4 regions of the Peribacillus sp. SRI_006 genome follow, and region 1 is predicted to be linked to each of the others. Evidence: riboswitches for the same ligand, from Rfam matches in the RefSeq annotation. Region 1 holds a riboswitch; each other region holds the start of a gene.
The links. Region 1 has a riboswitch for S-adenosylmethionine ahead of mmuP (S-methylmethionine permease). Riboswitches for the same ligand answer to the same signal wherever they lie in the genome.
Positions count from the first base shown of each region.

Region 2: linked by a shared signal. The riboswitch ahead of AC2YHV_RS12885 (methionine ABC transporter ATP-binding protein) and the one ahead of mmuP (S-methylmethionine permease) in region 1 are both predicted to bind S-adenosylmethionine.
Region 3: linked by a shared signal. The riboswitch ahead of AC2YHV_RS20455 (YezD family protein) and the one ahead of mmuP (S-methylmethionine permease) in region 1 are both predicted to bind S-adenosylmethionine.
Region 4: linked by a shared signal. The riboswitch ahead of AC2YHV_RS10450 (methionine ABC transporter ATP-binding protein) and the one ahead of mmuP (S-methylmethionine permease) in region 1 are both predicted to bind S-adenosylmethionine.

Region 1 is NZ_JBYCZT010000009.1:35,265-39,461, forward strand. Features, by position in the region: gene mmuM (homocysteine S-methyltransferase) at 75-1,037, opposite strand; gene mmuP (S-methylmethionine permease) at 1,027-2,421, opposite strand; SAM riboswitch class I at 2,505-2,607, opposite strand; gene AC2YHV_RS14215 (flavin reductase family protein) at 2,843-3,451, opposite strand; gene AC2YHV_RS14220 (alpha/beta hydrolase) at 3,470-4,078, opposite strand; gene AC2YHV_RS14225 (ring-cleaving dioxygenase) at 4,078-4,197, opposite strand, start outside.
Region 2 is NZ_JBYCZT010000008.1:29,359-33,555, forward strand. Features, by position in the region: gene AC2YHV_RS12865 (YheC/YheD family endospore coat-associated protein) at 1-635, shown strand, start outside; gene AC2YHV_RS12870 (YheE family protein) at 699-902, shown strand; gene AC2YHV_RS12875 (hypothetical protein) at 989-1,177, shown strand; gene AC2YHV_RS12880 (MBL fold metallo-hydrolase) at 1,242-2,066, opposite strand; SAM riboswitch class I at 2,350-2,454, shown strand; gene AC2YHV_RS12885 (methionine ABC transporter ATP-binding protein) at 2,524-3,540, shown strand; gene AC2YHV_RS12890 (methionine ABC transporter permease) at 3,527-4,195, shown strand.
Region 3 is NZ_JBYCZT010000014.1:130,329-134,525, reverse strand. Features, by position in the region: gene sat (sulfate adenylyltransferase) at 1-577, opposite strand, end outside; gene AC2YHV_RS20460 (phosphoadenylyl-sulfate reductase) at 630-1,346, opposite strand; gene AC2YHV_RS20455 (YezD family protein) at 1,516-1,659, opposite strand; SAM riboswitch class I at 1,816-1,924, opposite strand; gene ssuE (NADPH-dependent FMN reductase) at 2,204-2,737, opposite strand; gene AC2YHV_RS20445 (TetR/AcrR family transcriptional regulator) at 2,925-3,512, opposite strand; partial or broken gene AC2YHV_RS20440 (SDR family NAD(P)-dependent oxidoreductase) at 3,797-4,197, opposite strand, start outside.
Region 4 is NZ_JBYCZT010000006.1:151,507-155,703, reverse strand. Features, by position in the region: gene AC2YHV_RS10460 (thioredoxin family protein) at 1-16, shown strand, start outside; SAM riboswitch class I at 162-269, shown strand; gene AC2YHV_RS10455 (O-acetylhomoserine aminocarboxypropyltransferase/cysteine synthase family protein) at 369-1,679, shown strand; SAM riboswitch class I at 1,797-1,909, shown strand; gene AC2YHV_RS10450 (methionine ABC transporter ATP-binding protein) at 2,063-3,097, shown strand; gene AC2YHV_RS10445 (methionine ABC transporter permease) at 3,090-3,758, shown strand; gene AC2YHV_RS10440 (MetQ/NlpA family ABC transporter substrate-binding protein) at 3,774-4,197, shown strand, end outside.

The sequences.
Region 1 (4,197 bases):
TTCCTGTTCTTTTTGTTTATAGGTTTCCCGACTACTTACATATTTAATAACAATATTTTTGATAACAAAAAAGGCTAGGAGAACGTTACCACGGAAGGTCGCCACTTTCTTGAAATGCCCGCAATATGATGAGGAGCGGTTCTGCAACATCCTCCAATTATATTTGCCCCCGCATGGTGCCAATCTTCAGATTTCACATCGAGCCTATTACATGATTCTGGACCATGCCATGTTTTAGTTTCTGGATTATATGATTCACCGGAATTCGGATAAACGATAATTGGTTTATTCGTGTTTGCACGCAACACCTGTATGGCTTCCGTGATAACTGATACAGGCGCACAGTTGATGCCAATTGCGGCAATTTGCTCACTGTCCCCAAACAATCTGGCACACTCCTCCAGCAATGTGCCGTCACTTATCGCTTTTTCATTTTTCAAAGAAAAGGACAGCCAAGCATAAACTTCTGGATAATCTTTCAATAATGAATGTAATACTTTTGCTTCTTGCAGGGAAGGAATCGTTTCAAATGCTAAAATGTCAGCTCCTGCTTCAATCAAAGCTGATATTCGTGAGCGATGAAATGCCGCCAAAGTTTCATCTGAAACACCATAATTCCCAACATACTCTGAACCATCTGCAAGATAAGCCCCATAAGGTCCAACTGATGCAGCAACCAATGGCTTAGGTCTAATCGTTTGATATTCTTCCTTCCAAAAGTCATCTCTTGCTTTTCTTGCTAGTAAAACCGTTTTCCTGATTAGATCTAATGCCTCTTTTTCTTGTATTCCGCGGAGGGCGAAACCTTCAACCGTTGCTTGATAGCTTGCCGTTATCGCACAGTCAGCACCAGCTCGAAAGTAGTCAGAGTGCACCTGGTAAATCACTTCTGGATCTTCAAGTAATACACGTGCAGACCACAGGGGATCGTCCAAATCACACCCATGACTTTCAAGCTCTGTAGCTAAAGCTCCGTCCAAAATCATAACTGAATGACCTTGTAAAATTGCTTCAATTGGGTTAATTTTATTTTTCATGGTCTACTCCTCTTTTCTTTATGGTTTGTGTCAGATAATAACTTCCATAGCAAAACAAAATAAACGGAATGCCACAATATAGTGCTATTCTTTGTGTAGGATCAAATGCAATTCCTATGCAAGAAGCAAGACATAGCATAAATGAAACGATTGGTACGAATGGATATAATGGTGTATGATAAGCCAAATCATTAACTGAGTTTCCTTCGTTTATATATCGTCTGCGAAATAGAAACTGTGACGCGCTAATACTCATCCAAACTATAACCACGGCTAGTCCAGAAATGGATACAAGCACTATATATACAGTATCCGGCGCAATAATACTCGAGAAAAGTGCTAAAACACCGCCCAGCATACTGAAAAGGACTGCATTCAAGGGAACACCCCGTTTTGTCAATTTTGCAAATATTGGTGAAATAGTTTTCTTATCTGCAAGTGACCAAAGCATCCTGGATGAGGCATATAGTCCTGAGTTCGCAGCGGACAAAATGGCAGTTAATATAACAAAGTTCATAATATCCGCTGCATATGGCACTCCAATTCGTTCTAGAACGGCAACAAAGGGGCTCTCTAATACGCTTGCATCCGAAACAGGCAATAATGCGGATAAAACAACGATGGTACCTACAAAAAAGATAATCAATCTCCATAATGTCATACGGATTGCCTTTGGAATCGTTTTTTCCGGATTCACAGTTTCTCCAGCTGCAACTCCGATCAATTCAGTTCCAGAAAATGCAAAATTCACCGCGAGCATCGTCATTAGAATGGCAAAAGCACCATTTGGAAATAAACCTGCACTTGTAACATTGGAAAATAACGGAGCTGATTGTGCGTTAATCATTGGAATGAAACCTATCATTGCCGCAGCTCCCAGAATAATGAATATTACAATAGCAAATACCTTTATAGACGCAAACCAGAATTCGGATTCAGCAAAAAACTTAACGGTCCACGCATTTAATGCCAAAACCAAAATGGCAAATAGAGCACTCCATATCCAGACACTGATCGATGGAAACCATCGCTGCATCAACAATCCTGCAGCCGTGAATTCCGAACCTAGTGCAACAGTCCAGGTTAGCCAATACAACCAGGCTACTGTATACCCTGTCCCTGGTCCGATGTATTTGGCTGCGTAACTATGAAACGCACCTGTCTCGGGCATATGCACTGATAGTTCACCTAGACATAGCATGACTAGATAAACCACCAATGCACCAATCAGATACGAAAGGATGGTTCCGAACGGACCAGCCTGTTGAATCGTATAACCCGAACTTAAGAATAAACCAGTTCCAATCACCCCGCCAAGCGATAGCATTATTATATGCCGTGCTTGCATTTGCCTTTGAAAATCATGCTTCCTTTTGTTATCCATTCTTACTCTCCTTAATCTTGCATCCAGAAAAAACGAAAACGCACTCTAAAAAAGAGTGCGTTACTGACAAATAAACACGTACGGTCTTATCTATCAAGGTTTCACCCCCTGGAATTAGCACAGTGTCTTTGTAGACCTGTTGCTGAGGTTTCATAGGGCCAGTCCCTCCACCTCTCTGGATAAGAAATTATTTTTTTATAACTGTATCAATCTATGAAAAATTTGTCAAGTTTTGTTTCGGAATGTAAAGACTTCCTTTTAAATGCTAACGATCATGGCGTCTGCGGCATTAATATTAAAAGGTTGCTTATTTTTGGAACAGGCGCTAAGCGTATTATAATGGCAAATAAAACTAACCGGGGTCATTTTGGTCTTAAAAATGGCAACATCTTAAAAGATGTCGCCATTTTTTTCTTTTTCCTTAAGGACGTTCTATTTCAAATAATTCCCCTAGTTTTGTATAAGTATGACCTGCTAATCTTGCTACAGGTTTTAGCCCATTCGGGTCAATACGGCCATTATGGTAAATATCTTGCTCTATATGATAGCAGACTATTTTCCCTATCAGTAAATCACAACCAGGTTCATTCTTGGAACCTGCCAATGGAATCGATTGCTCTAATGTACATTCAAAACGCACCTTCGCTTCTTCCAATCCTGGTACGGATACCCTATCACTAACAGCCAGCCTGAAATTAGTAAGACCCAATTCACTTTCTTCAGATGGGAGTTCCTTGGCCGTTCGATTTGCATCAGCAACATTATTTTCGTCAGTGATATGAACAACGAACTCACCTGTTTGAATTGCATTTCGGGCTGTATCCTTTGAAACTCCTTCTTTCCGTTGAACAGAAATGGAAATCATCGGAGGATTTGAACTGACTATGTTAAAAAAGCTGAACGGCGCTATATTGATTGTACCGGTTTCGGATTGTGTCGTAACCAGCGCTATAGGTCTCGGTATAATGCTTCCAGTCAAAAACTTATAATTATCCCGTTCAGTCAGACTTTCAGGGTTAACAGAAATCATCTTCATTCCCCCTCATTCTTATAAAAAGTTCTTTTGAAACCATGAACCTGCTGCATCAACCTCTGAACGTGTCAACTGATGACCGTAATTTTCCCACTGAACTTCAACTGTAGCGCCAGCTTGCTGTAAAAGTTGATTAAGTTCATCAGTTTCTTCTGCCGGGCAAATCGGATCGTTTTTACCTGCAGCTATAAATACAGGTATATCTGAAAGGGACGGCAAAGCAATCCCTCGTCTTGGAACCATTGGATGATGAAGAATCGCTCCTTGTAAGGCCCCCTCGTAATGGAACAGCAAACTTGCCGCTATATTTGCACCATTGGAATAACCTAATGCCACCACTCTGTCACGGTCGAAGTCATATTTTCCGGACGCTGATTCCAAGAAGTCATAAAGCTCCTTCGTTCGGAAAATCAAATCCTCTTCATCAAAAACCCCTTCAGCTAACCGTCGGAAAAAACGGGGCATTCCATTTTCAAGTACATTTCCCCGTACGCTCAGTACGGACGAACCCGGTGAAACCATTTCGGATAATGGCAAGAGATCTGTTTCCGTTCCTCCAGTGCCATGTAACAGCAGTAGTAACGGAGCTTCTGGATTACTTCCTTTTTGAAAAATATGTTTCATCATTTATCCTCCTCTAGTAGTCTCGGCACTGCCGGCAGTAACGTTTTTTCCATAACTTCCCGCTTTTCTTCCAACCATGGCGGCAGCATTAATTTACTGCCCATCGTTTCCTTCGTTTC
Region 2 (4,197 bases), on a different contig from region 1:
ACAGCGGTTGCCTTGATTCTTTCCTGGAGACATACAGGCATATATACCTTAAGCCATGCAAAGGAAGCCAAGGGAAGGGCATTTATACCATTATCAAAAATGATGATGATACCCTATTGTTCAATAGCTTAAAGCATAGTGAATCCTTCCCTGATTTTGCTTCCTTCTGGGATACAAAAAAAAGGGATTTATTAAAAAGGAGCTATCTTGCTCAACAGGCGATCATACCAAAAAAACTCTTTGGGCATCGTTATGATTACCGGATTCTCGTCCATTATGAAAAAGGTTTTTATAAAGTGACCGGCAAAGCGGTAAGGATGTCGCAAACCCAGGAAATCACCACCCACACTCCCCAAGGCGGAAAGCTTTTTCCTTATCAGGACCTTAAATCAAAAAACCTGGATCTGAAATTAGCGAATATCGCCCAAAAATGCGGAGAGATACTTTCAAAAAAGATCGGGTTTCTCGGAGAGTTTTCCATTGATATAGGGGAAGACGAATCGGGCTCGCTTTTCATATACGAAGTGAACTCAAAGCCGATGCAATTCGATGAAGAAGAAATTGAAACAAACAGGCTTTTGCATTTAAAAAATCTTTTCATTGAATTAACTTTTCCCAACCTGAAAAGAAAATAACACCTCCAGCTGCCGTTTTCCATTATAATCGAATGAGAAACAGTATATATGGAGGTAATACATATGATCACTCATTTTCAATGGGAACCATTGCATAAGAATCTGCCAGGATGGAAAATTTCCTTTTATTTCAACAAGCAGGCAGTCAAAGCCTTATATCACAAAGATGGATCCATCGAGTGGACAGCCAATCCGCCTTCCGAAACAGATGAAACCCAACTCAAAAGCATGATACATGATTTAATGATCTTCCATGTTTATGAATGAAACCCCTTTACATTCATGAAATCGCTAAACAGAATAAAAAAAACTCCTTTGCCTAAAACTAAAGAAAAGGCTAGGAGGGATTTCTTTTGGATAAAGAAAAAATGACATTTTTGAAGGATACCGAATATGATGGCAAGGACTCCGTTTACCTGGATATCGACCGTATCATCAATGAAGGAATGGCGGGCGGAAATGTGTATGAAGTCGCTAACCTTCAGAACATCGAAGAAGCACATGATTTTTATGATGAAACAGATCCCAATGTCAATAAATGAATAATGTGGGCTCTCTTATGGAGAGCTCTCTTTTATATCAGTCAGACCGTTAAACGGATAGCAATCAAATAGTCCCATTCTCCCTCGCACTTAAAATATTTTCGTTTAAAATCGATGTAATGATATGCTCTGAATCCCATTCATGCCCAGATATCTCGATAAGGGGATAGCGATTCGGCAAAACGACCTGCTGGATTTCATGAACGGTCAGCCCTTGAGAATGCAAGCGTAAAATTTCCCCTTGGAGGTTTTCCAGATAATCCAGTTTTTTTCGAAACATCTCCTTCCCATCAGGGACGTGCCCAGCATGACAGCAAAACACTTCCCCGAAGTCATAATGCAGCAATCTTTTTATGGAATCGATGATCATCGGGACGGACTCTTCCCGTAAGACAAGTTTTGTTTTTGGGGTTACGAAAAGGTCTCCTGAAAAGAGCACGCCATTATTGTGATTCAAATACACCATATGGTCCTTTGCATGACCTGGGGTAAAAATCGGCTCCCACGTTTGGGTACGGGAATGAATGGCCTTCCCTAGCGGCTCAGCTTTAAAGGCGTCTCTCTTTCCCCAGAAAATTTTGCGATATTCAGGATATTCAGCATCCTTTGCACAAACCTCAACCGACATCGGGTGAATGAAAAGAGGGACCTTTTTATGTTCCTGTATCCAGGCAGCACCCCCCGTATGGTCTTCATGATAGTGAGTCAGGGCCACTGAGTCGAAGTCTGCGGATTCATAGAATGGAATAAGCTCTTCCAATAAAATCTGTGCGCCAGTATCTATCAATAGGCCATCCGTTAAAAAGACATACACACTCATCCCCGCCTTGTTCCCGCCAGGAGTCCCATGCACGCAAACCACATCATTTATCGTCTTGATCTCTATCATTCGGTTTCCTCCCCATCATTGTATAAATATAGTTTCATCTTCCTTTTTTTAACTTTACTATAATAACTGTAGTACCACTTTACCTTTTTGACAAGGAAATATTGGAATGAATAGCCTCGATGAAAATGCTGGATTATTGCATAATAGCCCATTTTCCATGAATCGTTTTAACGGACTGTACCAGATTTAATGACAAAAAAATAAAAGAAACGATTGACAATGCCGGATTTTACAAATAATATAGATTATATTATAAAACTTGAAATATTCTAAAATAATAATTTACTTATCAAGAGTGACGGAGGGATCAGGCCCTGTGATGTCCGGCAACCGCCCTTAGGGAACGGTGCCAATTCCTGCAGAATGATTGCATTCTGAAAGATAAGCCGAGATATGATTTCGCTGCCTCTTTCTGAATGATAGAGGCAGCTTTTTTAATGTTTAAGGGGGAAATCTCATGATTGAAATCCGTTCAGTCCGAAAGGAATACGTCTCGAAGAAAAACCGAGTTATCGGAGTGGATAACGTAACTTTAACCATTCAAACTGGTGAAATATATGGAATTGTCGGCTACAGCGGAGCTGGAAAAAGCTCATTGCTCCGCTGCTTGAATTTGCTTGAACGTCCGACAGGTGGAAATATCATTATCGACGGCATTGATTTAACCTCTTTATCTAGCAAAGAGCTTCGTAAACAACGGCAAAAAATCGGAATGATATTCCAGCACTTTTCCCTGGTCAGTTCAAAAACCGTTTATGAAAATGTCGCTTTCGCCTTAAGGGCCGCGCATCGATCGAAGGACGCGACTAAGTTACGTGTATTGGAATTGTTGGAAATAGTGGGGCTCAGCGATAAGAAAGATGTCTATCCTGCACAGCTTAGCGGTGGACAGAAGCAACGGGTCGGCATAGCTCGCGCGTTAGCAAATGAACCCACTGTACTATTATGTGATGAAGCGACTTCAGCCCTTGATCCAACAACTACAAAAGCGATTTTACAGTTATTGAAAAAGATAAGCAGTGAGCTTGGTATCACCATCGTGTTGATTACACATGAAATGGAAGTGGTCAAAGAACTATGCCACCGAGTCGCCGTGATGCAGGATGGCCGGGTAATTGAAGAAGGACCCGTTTATGAAATATTTTCACAGCCCAAACAGGAGTTAACGAAGCAATTCATTAGCAGTGTACTGGATTTCGAACTCCCTTCGCACTTGATTGAAGAAAGTGAAGGTACGATTATTAAGATCCAATTCGAAGGGCAAACCGCCGGTGAATCGATTCTTTCGGATACTCTCCAATCCCATGCAGTAAAGGGAAATATTTTACACGGTAAAATTGAGTATATCCAGGATGTTCCTTTAGGCTTTTTAATCATCGAGTTAATTGGCGATGCCGTCCAAATTCATTCGGCATTGGAATATATAAAAAATCGTTCCAGTTCTGTGGAGGTGTTAAAACATGTCACTGCTTAATCCCATCGTAAATATTTTACCTGATCTTAATAAAGCCTTTCTTGAAACGATTTATATGGTCGGCGTTTCTCTTGCAGTAGCCCTGCTGATCGGTTTACCGCTTGGAGTATTGCTATTTACAACAACAAGGAATTTATTTTTTGAAAATGGCATCGTGAATCGATCTCTCGGTTTCGCAGTCAATATTGTCCGTTCAATCCCGTTCATCATTCTTTTGGTCGCCCTCCTTCCTTTTACGGACCTACTTACAGGATCGACGATAGGGCCAAGAGCAGCTTCTGTTTCCCTGTCCGTATCCGCAATCCCTTTTTTTGCAAGGATTGTTGAAACTGCATTACGTGAAATAGACAGAGGAGTGATTGAAGCTGCAATTGCCGTAGGTGCCACTCCATGGATGATCATTAAGGATGTACTTCTTCCAGAGGCAAAACCGGGAATCATTCAAGGACTGACATTAACGACCATTTCGCTTATCGGTTACTCAGCAATGGCTGGGACAATCGGCGGTGGCGGAATTGGCGACCTGGCCATCCGGTACGGATATTACCGATATGACAACACAGTCATGATCACGACGATCGTCGTGCTGATCTGCCTTGTGCAACTCATTCAAATGGTTGGTGACAAAGTTTCATACATAGTTAACAAGCGATAGGT
Region 3 (4,197 bases), on a different contig from region 1:
GAACAGGGTTCCTCGTTTGGAAACCGACAACCGTTTCCCATCCTTTTTCAGCGAAAGCCTTCCTTGTCTCGACTGGGTCCAAATAATGAGCTTGAAATAGCGGACGCTCTATTCTCTTGATCAACTTTATTTCCCCGCCGACATATACATCCCCGCGGTTATATAAGTTTTTTACTCCAGGATGCTTCTCATCAGCTGTTTGATATACCAATGTCGCTTCCAATTGCTTATCTGGAGTGTAAATATCAGAAACGGAGAGAACCCCGTATGTTTCACCATCATGGGTTAATGTTACTTCTTCACCTATAGTAAGGCTTCCTGCAGTTTCTTCGGTCAAAGGCAGCGTAATCGGGATGCTCCATACATGTCCGCTGCTTAGCCTCATATCCTTTACCACTGTCTCATAGTCACTTTTTGTAAAGAATCCTTTAATCGGGCTGTAGGCACCCGTCCCTATCAATTCAAGATCGCTTAAAGCAATTTCATCGATTTCGATTGACTTCGTTATTTTACTAAAATCATATTTTGGTTCCCAAAGATCGATTAATGTTCCTCCGTGCGGTAAACTGATTGTCATGCTAATTTCCCCCTATGGTTTCTATTTATTTATGCCTATAATTTCTATTTATTTAAGATAAATGCAATCCGCATTCCGTTTTTTGAGCCCCTTGCCAACGGCCTGAGCGTAAATCATCTGCATTGAAGGCAGGTGCAGTACACGTTTTACATCCAATACTCGGATATCCATTATCATGCAGGACATTATATGGAAGTCCATTTTTGTGGGCATAGCGCCAAACATCTTTCCATGTCCAATGTATGAGCGGGCATATTTTAACTGATTTGAACTTATTATCCTTATTGATATACTCGGTCTTAGCTCTTGTTTCGGATTGCTCCCTCCGCAGTCCCGAAAGCCAGGCTGTTGCCGATGAAAGCACATCTGTAAGCGGAACAATTTTACGGATGTTACAGCACTTATTGGAATCACTAAGCCATAATTCATCGCCATATTCCGCCGCTTGTTCCTCAAGCGTCAAGTCAGGTTTCTTCATTTCGATCAAAAGCTTCGGATATCGCTTCTTCACTTCCTCGATCAATTGGTAAGTTTCCTCAAAATGAACATCTGTATCTAGGAAAACTATTTTTGCCGAAGGATTGACCTTCGCCAATAAATCCGTAAGCACGATGCCTTCAATACCAAAACTGCAAGCATAAATCAGTTTGTCTCCATAATGGTCATTCGCCCATTGCAGTACTTCCAAAGCACCTTTTGTCTCAGTGTCTTGAGGAAATACAGGGAAGTCCCCTGTATTGAAATTTTCATAGTTTATTAATGCAGCCAACTTTGTAGCCCCCTCTAAAAACTTGCTGTATCAGGTTAGAGTAACTGTTGATCAATTCCCGTTGTAATCTTCCCCGGGTTATTTGAATCTAGGAAAAAGAGACGAATCTAACCAATACTCTCTTTATATCAGTTAAACCCGCCTCTAGTTTTTCTAGTCAGCAGATACCTTATTTAATTCTTAGTTTTTCATTTCTCTCCATTTGAATGATTTTACCATCCTGGACAATAAGTGTAATGGATCCATATTTCATTGAATTAAGCATTTCTTGAAGTCGTTCAAAAATTTCTTCAAGCTGATTCTCTTTATTCAAACCAGTTCCTCCTTTAAGAAAACCCGCGAATATTTTATTTTAAATTTTTTAGATTTATATAATTCCATACAACCTTACATTGTTATGGTCTGCCTAAAATTTTCACAAAAAACAAAAATCTTTCCATGATGGAAAGATCGCAAGGTAAATATCTTTACCTTATCTTCCAAAATGATCAACATTTTGTTGGAGTTAGCACCTTGCATCCATCATGCAGGTTGCCGGACTTCAAAGGGCCAATTCCCTCCGTCGCTCTGGATAAGTTTTATTATTTTAAATATTAACATATATTTAATCCTTGTCAATGGAGTTTTCTTATAAAATAACTTGGTTTAATATTATGGATGAACTGTTATTTTTATACACACTATTCAATTTATGATTTTATGTTCATATAAATACGAAAATAGACTCGTCTTTTTAGATAAAATCTCCAAAAAAATGAGTCTATTTTCATTAATAGGCCTATTATTGACGCGTGTTATTCTAAAAAAATTTCTAAGGTTCCAGTCTTTTTATAGAAGGAATTAATTTATTGAAGTCATTAATTTCTTAACTGTATCGCTTCTACAAATTCTTGAACCTGACTCTGGACGCGATCAATTAAATGCAAATCATTGATCGGATTTTCTGGATTCTGTTTATCTATTTCCTTATCAACAAAATAAATCCCCTGCAGCGGCTCGCCTTTTAATATTGAAATTAATGGTTTAAGCGCATAGTCAATCGCCAATAGATGCCTGTTACTTCCACCAATCATGATTGGCAACACCGGCTTACCCTTAAGAGCACCTTCTGGCAGCAAATCAATCAATGCTTTCAATACACCTGTATAAGAAGCCTTATAAACCGGTGAACCTATAATGACTCCTCTGGCTGCTTGAATTCGCTCTGAAAGCTTTGAGATATCCTCGCTATTATATTTCCCTTGGAATAAATCATCTGCTGAGAAATCCGTAATCGAGAAATAAGCTGTAGTAAATCCTGCATTTTCGACTAATGATTGAATATGTTTTAGTGAAATGTCCGTTCTTGATGGAATAGCCGGACTTCCTGATAAAATTACGATATCGCTCATTTGATACCCTCCAATGTTACAAGATTTCCAGATATAATTTTCTTAAAGCATTTCGTGAAGTATACATTTATCGTAATTGTCTGAAAAATATAAGTCAAATCTTACACTCTGGACTTCTACTCTTAATGAAAAAAGAAACGGTCATATTTACGGCTTGATGCTCATGCCCTTAAATATGACCGTTTCATTATGTATGATTTTGTTTCCCATGAATACCATATACCAAAAGTTGAGCAATGCTCTTAATTCGTTCAGAAGTAAAATATGGCTCCTTTTTTTGTTGATGGATCTCATAATGTGTAGATAAAGCCAATGTGAAAGAAATGATTCCTACATTAAATAAAATAATATCAGAGATATATTGTATCTCTCCGCTATCTATTCTCTTCTGTATTTCAATATGCCTGGCATTTGGCTTGAAAATCTGATCTACATATTGCTTTGAAATATCTTGATCGAATTGTGTTTCCCTAAATAATATCGAAAACTGTTCTTTATTTTCAAGAATTTTTTTTATCATGGTAGTAACATGATTCTCCACTAGATCATCCGTGGATAGATGGCTAGTCCCATCTTCAGATTCCTCTTTTTCATTAGGGGTAATTGTAGCCAAAAGCAAATCTTTTTTGCTGTCAAAGTATTTGTAAATAGTAGCTTCGGAAACATTGCATGCAGAGGCAATTTCATTCGTTCTTGTCATGTCAAAACCTTTAGTGGCAAAAAGAGTCCGGGCTACATTTATGATTCGTTCTTTGGTTTGCTGCCCTTTTTTCAAAAATATCAACCTTCTTTTATAAAGATAAGACCGGTTTCACCCATCTATTTCCCATGATATATCGCTGGTATCAATCGGTCAATATTACCTTTGATCTATTAGAATTCAATATTCCCATATATCATAAATAGAAAACATCATCTGGTTGGGACGATGTTTTCTATTTATGAAAATCACTTAAAAGATGCATAGCCATCATCGACCATGACTACACTTCCATTGATCGCATAAAGACATGGGAATCATCGATAAATTGAATGCAAGTCAAATGCGCGGTGAATTGATTAAGCCAGAAGCCATTGCAAATGCCGTCTATCTATTATCGTTAGAGGAAGCGGATAACCTTGTATGATAGGAGTGCCGACCCCGCCCGGCGCAATGCCCACAACACGTATGCCATGAGCACCCAATTCCAAAGCTGCTGTCTGTGTCATCATTCTTACAGCGCCTTTAGTCGCCTGATAGGCAAAAGTCCCATGGGAAGCTAAGTAGCCAAACACGGAAGCGGTATTTATAATGACTCCCTTGTTACCCAGTTCCTTCATTTTCCGTCCTGCTGCCATGATTCCAATGGCCACTCCGTACTGGTTCACCCCAATCGTTTTGTAGTAACCTTCCATATCTTGGTCTAGGATCATACCGTCCGCACCAATGCCGGCATTATTAAACATGATATCGAGCCTTC
Region 4 (4,197 bases), on a different contig from region 1:
TAAGGAAATCAGTTAGGAAACCAATCAGAACCGCGGTTGGTTTTCTTTGTTGCTGACATTTGAATGAGGGCAGGAAATAAACAAAGAATATTCTAACAATTCATTGACTGATTTAATCTAAAATGCTATATTTTGAATTAAGTAATGGCAGAATTTAATAGTTCTTATCAAGAGTGGCGGAGGGACTGGCCCGACGAAGCCCGGCAACCGGTATAAATTTTTATATACGGTGCTAATTCCAGCAGAGTGTTGGCTCTGGTAGATGAGGTGTGTTCTTGAAACCTCTTCTTATTGAAGTGGTTTTTTTGTTTATAAAAAGCCAGATTTCATATAAATCCAACTAAATCCATAGAAAAAGGTGAAATTAAATGTCAGAGAAAAAGTTGCGTTTTGAAACATTGAGTGTTCATGGCGGTCTGCAAGCTGATGAAACAGGTGTCCGTGCCGTTCCTATCTACCAAAGCAATGCATACTTGTTCAAGGACACCGACCATGCAGCAAATTTATTTGGCCTGAAGGAGAATGGCTATATATATTCACGGCTTCATAATCCCACGGTCAGCGTTTTTGAGGAAAGAATGGCCTTATTGGAAGGCGGTATCGGCGGATTGGCAACGGCAAGCGGAATGGCTGCCATCTCACTTTCAATCCTGAATATTGCTGCTGCAGGGGATGAGATTGTTTCAGCCTCTACATTATATGGCGGTACGTATAACCTTTTCGAAAACACTCTTCCTAAATATGGGATCAAAGTGAAGTTCGTTTCTCCCGATGACCCTGAGAATTTCAAAAGGGCGATTACACCAAGAACTAAAGCCATTTTTGCTGAAACGATCGGAAATCCAAGTTTGAGGGTGCTCGATATTGAAGCGGTAGCGGAAATCGCCCACGAAGCCGGCATACCTTTAATCATTGATAATACCTTCGCGACACCGTATCTTTGCAGACCCATTGATTTTGGAGCGGATATTGTCATCCATTCCGCTACAAAATGGCTTCTTGGAAATGGAACGACGCTAGGCGGTGTCATCGTGGATGGAGGTAAATTCGATTGGAACTCGCCGAACTATCCTGGCTTCACGGAGCCTGACCCAAGTTACGACGGTCTGGTATACGCCGAGGCAGTTGGCCCTGCCGCATTCATAACGAAAGCCCGGGTCCAGTTACTACGTGATTTGGGCCCTGCGCTAAGTGCCCAAAGTGCATTCCAGTTCACGCTTGGACTTGAAACGCTGCATGTAAGGATGAAAGAGCATCTATCAAACACCAAGTCTGTCATCCAATATTTAAAAAACCATCCTGCCGTGACCTGGGTTTCACATCCTGGTGATGAGGATCATCCCGATAAAGCCCTTGCGGATAAATATTTGCCAAAGGGAGCTGGATCTGTCGTCACATTTGGGATTCAAGGTAATCGCGAAGCTGGGGCAAAACTTATCAATTCGGTGGAATTATGGTCCCATGTGGCGAATGTAGGGGATGCGAAGAGCTTGATCATCCACCCAGCAAGTACGACCCATCAACAATTGAATGAGGCGGGTCTTGCGAAAGCGGGTGTAAGTGCCGATCAAGTCCGTTTATCGATTGGGATTGAAAATGTAGACGACTTAATAGAAGATTTGGAGCAGGCAATTGAAAAGGCGACGAACATCGTCTCCTTGACTTCCAAAACGCTTTAAGCAAAGTTCCTGTTCATTCTTGTACTAGAAATAATATACATTGCGCTCCTTTTTTATCTATGATAAAATTTCTCCATACTAAAGAACTTAATGATGTACAAATATTCTATATATTAGCTCTTATCAAGAGAGGTGGAGGGATGTGCCCGATGAAACCCGGCAACCGACAAGGAGATTTCCTTGGAAAGGTGCCAATTCACACAAAGTTTAATCACTTTGGAAGATGAGAGGAAGGCCTGTTTCTTCACCTGCCTTTCTGCTCATGCAGAAAGGTTTTTTCTATTTTAATTGGGAAAACTTTTACATGATAGGAGAAACAGACTAATAATGTAGAGAAATCAACTAAGTTCATAGGTTTTATTGGATAAAAGAGGTGAGGGTTAATGATTACATTGACGAAAGTCAGTAAGCTGTTCCGAACAGGAAAAGGAAACAGTGAGACGATCAAGGCTGTAAATAATGTGAATGTTGAAATAAATAAAGGCGAGATTTTCGGGATCATCGGTTACAGTGGAGCGGGGAAAAGTACTTTGATCAGAATGCTCAATGGATTGGAAACACCGACAGAGGGATCCGTTGTGGTGGCTGAAAAGGAAATTTCAAAAATTAAAGGGGCTCAGCTCCGTAAGGCCCGTCAAGAAATCAGCATGATTTTCCAGCATTTCAATCTATTATGGTCAAGGACCGTTCAGGAGAATATATCTTTCCCGTTGGAAATTGCAGGTATTTCTAAACCTGAACGCACCAAGCGTGTGAACGAATTGATCAAGTTAGTCGGACTTGAAGGCAGGGAAAAGGCCTATCCTTCGCAATTAAGCGGAGGGCAAAAGCAAAGGGTGGGAATAGCCAGGGCTCTGGCAAATGACCCTAAAGTGCTGCTGTGTGATGAAGCGACTTCTGCTTTGGATCCGCAGACTACCGACTCCATACTCGAATTGCTTGTTGACATCAATCAGCGTTTGGGATTGACGATCGTCTTGATTACGCATGAAATGCATGTAATACGTAAAATCTGCCATCGCGTCGCCGTGATGGAAAGCGGGCAGGTTGTTGAACAGGGTCCTGTCCTGGATGTCTTCAAGAATCCTAAAGAACAAATGACGAAGCGTTTCGTGCAACAGGTAACGGAACCGGAAGAAACGAAAGAAACGATGGACCATTTGCTCGAACGCTATCCAGCAGGCAAAGTGATTCAATTGACCTTTGTAGGTGATCATGCAGAAAGCCCATTGATCACCAAGCTTGTACGTAACTTCGAGTTGGATGTCAATATCGTTCAAGGTAAGATATCCCAAACAAGAAGCGGTTCATATGGAACATTGTTTATCCATCTAGATGGCAAAGAGGATGAAATGCTCCGCGCAATCGAATTCATTAAAGCACAGCAGGTAGGCGTGGAGGTGATTACTCATGCTTGAAGAATTATTGCCGAATGTTGATTGGGAAGACATCATTGAAGCTACGAAAGAAACGCTTTACATGACAAGCGTCTCTGTAGTGGCAACCTTTTTTATAGGCATAATACTAGGATTGATCCTTTTCCTGACAGGGAAGGGTAATATGTGGCAAAACCGGGCTGTTAACGGAGTCATGAGTGCTGTCGTCAATATATTCCGTTCCATTCCATTTCTTATTTTGATCGTGCTGCTCATTCCTTTCACTAAAGCGCTTGTCGGTTCCATGATCGGTGAGAACGCTGCACTGCCGGCACTTATTATCGGTGCTGCCCCATTTTATGCGCGTATGGTTGAAATCGGCCTTCGTGAAATCGATAAAGGTGTAATTGAAGCCGCTAAATCGATGGGGGCAAAAACGAGCACGATCATTTGGAAGGTCCTTCTTCCAGAGTCGATGCCTGCCCTTATTTCCGGGATTACGGTAACATCGATTGCATTGGTTGGATATACCGCAATGGCCGGGGTCATCGGCGCTGGCGGGCTTGGTAACCTAGCCTATTTGGACGGCTATCAAAGAAATCAAAATGACGTTACGCTTGTAGCGACAATCGTTATTCTAATTATCGTCTTCATAATTCAAATTATTGGAGATGTGATTACATCTAAATTGGACAAAAGATAAAGGGAGATGAATAGGATGAAAAAGTTTTTAGGATTTGCATTAATCTTAGTGTTATCTATCGCTTTGGCTGCTTGTGGAAGTGAAAAGGATAAAAGCGGCAGCGATACGGATAAAGAATCGAAGAAAATAGTTGTAGGGGCATCCAATGTTCCTCATGCAGAAATCCTTGAGAAAGCTAAACCGCTTCTTAAAGAAAAAGGAATCGATTTGGAAATTGAAACGTTCCAGGACTATGTTTTACCGAATAAGGCGTTGAATGATAAGGAATTGGATGCTAACTACTTTCAACACATTCCATATTTAGAGGGGCAAATTAAAGAAAATGGATATGACTTCGTCAATGCTGGCGGAATCCATATCGAGCCGATTGCTCTATATTCACAAAAATATAAAAGCATTGATAAACTTCCGGAAGGCGCAACAATTATTATGAGCAGCT